One region of the Achromobacter sp. genome, then DNA from elsewhere that is predicted to be linked to it. Evidence: predicted binding sites of a transcription regulator. Region 1 holds the regulator's gene; the other holds the start of a gene.
What was found. Region 1 encodes sigma-54, which starts transcription at its own class of promoters, with help from an activator protein. Its sites were predicted from a motif close to TGGCANGNAANCTGCTTT; they were not measured.

Region 1 (2,201 bases):
GCCGGGCGGCGCAGGCTCGACGTAGCACTGGCGAGGGGATGCCAGGGTTGCAAAGACAGGTAAAAAATACCCGTCCCCACGTGCTGGACGGCGGGCTGCGCAGGCAGGCGGGCGGATGAAGACAGGGTGGGGTGCGGGAACGAGGCTTGCGTACAGGTCCTTGCATTCCAACCAAGGAGTCTGACTATGAAAACCCGTGCCATGACTTGCGCTTTTGTACTGCTGACGGGCCTGACGTCCGCCGGCGCCGCGCTGGCCCAGTCCGCCAGCCCGACTACGCCGTCTTCCACGCCGAACGACGCCTCCGCCGCCCAGCCGAACCGCCCCTTGCCGGCGGGGCAGATGGCGCCTGCGCCCAATGCGACGCCCTCTACGGGGACCACCGCGCCCGCGATGCAACATAGCGGCACCATGTCTTCGGGCAAGAAGCACTCCGATGAAACGCCCAAGCGTCCTCGCGAGGCCAACGACAACGTGCCACGCACGCCGGCCGCCGGCGCCGCGCCGCCTCCGGGGTATCCGAATTCGGGTGGCTCGAAGTAAGCGTCCGGAACTTGGCAGCCCCCTCGGGGCTGCCATAAAGAAGAAGGCTTCCGCTGGGAAGCCTTCTTTGCGTTCGGCGCCGGCCGGCAAAACCGCTAGTGTTGGCGGCGCAACTCCGCGGGCGGCACGCGCAGTTGCCCGCGGTACTTGGATACGGTACGGCGCGCCAGCAGGATGCCGCTGGAGGCCAGTTGCTGCGTCAGGGCCACATCGGACAACGGCATAGTGGGGTCTTCGGCGTCGACCATTTCCTTGATCAGGGCCCGCACCGCGGCGGCGGAGCACGAACCGCCCGATTCGGTGGCAAGCTCGCGGGAGAAGAAGTGGCGGAACTCGAACACGCCACGCGGCGTCACCATGTACTTGCCCACGGTGGCCCGAGAGACCGTGGACTCGTGCATGTCCAGATCGTCGGCGACTTCGCGCAGCATCAGGGGTCGCAGCGCCACTTCGCCGTACTCAAAGAACGTCTGCTGCCGTTTGACGATGGCCTCTGCGACACGCTGGATGGTGGTGTAACGCTGTTCCACGTTGCGCACCAGCCAGCGCGCCTCCTGCAGCTCTTGGGCCATGGGGCTGCGATCGTCCAAGCGGGCACGGCGGAACAGGTCTGCGTAGGTGCGGTGCAGGCGCGCATGCGGCATCGCGTTACGGTTGGGCAGCACGCGCCAGCGCGCGTGCCACTTGTCCACGAACACGTCGGGCACGACATACACGGGGGCTTCCGCGCTGTAGCGGGCGCCCGGCTTCGGGTCCAGGCTGCGGATGAGCGCGCACGCCTCGCGCAGCGCGTCATCGGAGCAGTCGAGCAGGCGCCGCAGTCCCACGCAGTCGTTCTTCCCCAGGCGGTCCAGATGCTCGCGCACGATGCGCAACGCCAAGTCACGGGTCGCCGGGTCGACAGTACGCGCGGCTGACAGTTGCAGCGTCAGGCATTCGGTCAGGTCGCGCGCGCCCAGGCCAGGCGCGTCCAACTGCTGAACCAGGCGCAGGGCGGTGGTCCATTCCGCGTCATCGGGCGGCGGGTTGAATTCGGGACGGTCCGGGCTGCACAGGCTGTCGAGCGGCACGCGCAGATAGCCATCGTCATCCAGGGCGTCGATGATGAATTCCGCCAGCAGCCGATCACGCGGCTGCAGGTGATAGTTGCCAAGGTCCAGAGACAGGCGTTCACGCATCGATAGCGACGCGCTGGCCCATTGGCCCAGGTCCTTGCCTTCGCCACCGCCGGTGCCGGACGACGGCATGGGGTAATCGCCGGAATAAGTAGGCGCATCGGGAGGCGGTTCCTCGCCTTCAGCGCCCGGCGTCGCCGTCTGCTCCCTGGACGTGTCGGCGCCGTGGGCGTCGTCGGCGTCGTTGCCGAAACCCAGAGGCTTCGCGTCCAGGCCGTTGGCCGTACCGTCGGTTTCCTGCTCGTCGCCGTCTTCAAGAAAGGGATTGGTGGCCAGCGCATGCTCCACCGCGGTCGTGAACTCAAGCGCCGACATCTGCAGCAGCTTGACGGACTGCTGCAGCCGGGGCGCCAGCGTCATCTGCTGTCGCAGGCGCAATTCTTGCGTAGGGTGGCCCAATCGAGTCTCCTTGCCGGGAGCCGCCGGAAGGCGGCGTATCCTGGATACTCATGCAAGATCCATGCCAGGTGGACTTGCGGGCGG
Region 2 (2,201 bases), on a different contig from region 1:
TGATACAGCAGCGCGGCCAGCTCGTTGAACGGCGCGAAGTCGATGGCGGTCACTTCCGCGCCGGCCGCCTGCAACGCGCGCACGGCATCGTCGAAGACGGCGGCGGCCTGCGTGTCGCCAAAGAATTCCAGCGTGGCGGGGATCGCGATGCGGGGCGCCGTGGGCCACGGCAGCGACGCGCCGGCCGGCATCGCCCGCGAATACGGGTCGCGCTCGTCAAAGCCGCCGGCCACTTCCGCCACCAGCGCGGCGTCGGCCACGGTCAGCGCAAAGATCGACACGCAATCCAGCGTGCGGCAGGCGGGCACCACGCCCGCGGTGCTGAACCAGCCCTTGGTGGGCTTCAAGCCGACGATGTTGTTGAACCCCGCCGGCACGCGGCCCGAGCCCGCGGTGTCCGTCCCCAGCGAGAACGCCGCCAGGCCGCGCGCCACCACGGACGCCGACCCGGAGCTGGAGCCGCCGCTGACGTATTCGGGGTTGAAGGTGTTGGCCACGGGGCCGTGCGGCGACCGCGTGCCAACCAGTCCGGTCGCGAACTGGTCCAGATTGGTCTTGCCCACCAGGATGGCGCCGGCGGCGCGCAGGCGGTGCACCACGGTCGCGTCCTCGCCCGGCGTATATGCGAACTCGGGGCATGCCGCGGTGGTGGGCCAGCCGGCCGCATCGATGTTGTCCTTGATGGCGAACGGCACGCCATACAGCGGCAGTCGCGCTATGTCGCCGCCGGCCGCCGCCAGCATCAGCCGCAGCCCGTCCAGTTGCTCTTCAAGCGTGGCGCGGTCCACCCGCCGTATCCAGGCGTTGTCCGCCGGGCCATCGGGCGTGGCGGCGTATTCCGACAGCAGCGTTTCGGGCTGCGCCCCGCCTTCGCGATAGGCGGCCTGCCATTGCGCAATCGTCCAACCAACGGGGTGCTTCTGCGATGCTGCGGCATTCATGCTGGAATCCTTTCTTGTATACAAGTACGGATTCCCAAGCAATCGCCGTGCCATGTTGGCCGGCTTTTATGTTTCCCCTCTGAGCCCCCCTGCGATAAAAGGCCGAACGCGGTTTGCCGGCCCCGTCGGCGCGCGCTCGCGCGCACCGCAAGCGGGCAAACGCCGCACCTGTTTTGTGCATGCAGCACTGTTTTGATCCGGGCGCGCCCGCCACGCGGCCGCCCCGCGCATTCGCGTAAACACCCCCGCTTCATACAGCGGCATGACATTGCCTGCGCACTTGGCACGCCTTTTGCTTTGAAGTCCAGGTTGTCGGGTGTTGTTCATATCGTTCCTGCCGGCCAGGCCGGCACATTCCATCCAGGAGTCACCATGAATCGCAGACTAGCCGTAAAGCAACTGACCGCCTTGAGCCTGTTGGCCATGTCCGGGTGGATGCCGCAGGTATTCGCCGCCGAAGACACCATCAAGGTCGGCATCCTGCATTCGCTGTCGGGCACGATGGCCATCTCGGAGACGTCGCTCAAGGACGTTGCGCTGATGACCATCGACGAAATCAATGCCGCGGGCGGCGTGATGGGCAAGAAGCTGGAAGCCGTGGTGGTGGACCCCGCGTCGAACTGGCCGCTGTTCGCCGAGAAATCGCGCCAACTGCTGTCGCAGGACAAGGTGGCGGTCGTTTTCGGTTGCTGGACCTCGGTGTCGCGCAAGTCGGTGCTGCCGGTGTTCAAGGAATTGAACGGGCTGCTGTTCTATCCCGTGCAGTACGAAGGCGAAGAGCTGGAGAAGAACGTGTTCTACACGGGCGCCGCGCCCAACCAGCAAGCGATTCCCGCCGTGGAATACCTGATGAGCGAAGACGGCGGCGGCGCCAAGCGCTTCGTGCTGCTGGGCACCGACTACGTCTACCCGCGCACCACCAACAAGATCCTGCGCGCCTTCCTGCATTCCAAGGGCGTCAAGGACAGCGACATCGACGAGGTCTACACCCCCTTCGGCCATTCCGACTATCAGACCATCGTGGCCAACATCAAGAAGTTCGCCACGGGCGGCAAGACGGCCGTCATCTCAACCATCAACGGCGATTCGAACGTGCCCTTCTACAAGGAACTGGGCAATGCCGGCCTGAAGGCCACCGACGTGCCGGTCGTGGCGTTCTCGGTCGGCGAAGAAGAGCTGCGCGGCGTGGACACCAAGCCGCTGGTCGGCCACCTGGCCGCCTGGAACTACTTCGAATCGGTCAAGAACCCGGTCAATGAG

Region 2: the regulator sigma-54 is predicted to act here: its motif matches at 977-994, upstream of atzF (allophanate hydrolase).

The regions. Positions count from the first base shown of each region.
Region 1 covers NZ_DBHKZA010000013.1:68,092-70,292, forward strand. The annotation lists gene ACO6D5_RS07030 (PAS domain-containing protein) at 1-25, shown strand, start outside; gene ACO6D5_RS07035 (hypothetical protein) at 187-543, shown strand; gene ACO6D5_RS07040 (RNA polymerase factor sigma-54) at 639-2,117, opposite strand.
Region 2 covers NZ_DBHKZA010000008.1:62,981-65,181, reverse strand. The annotation lists gene atzF (allophanate hydrolase) at 1-941, opposite strand, end outside; gene urtA (urea ABC transporter substrate-binding protein) at 1,314-2,201, shown strand, end outside.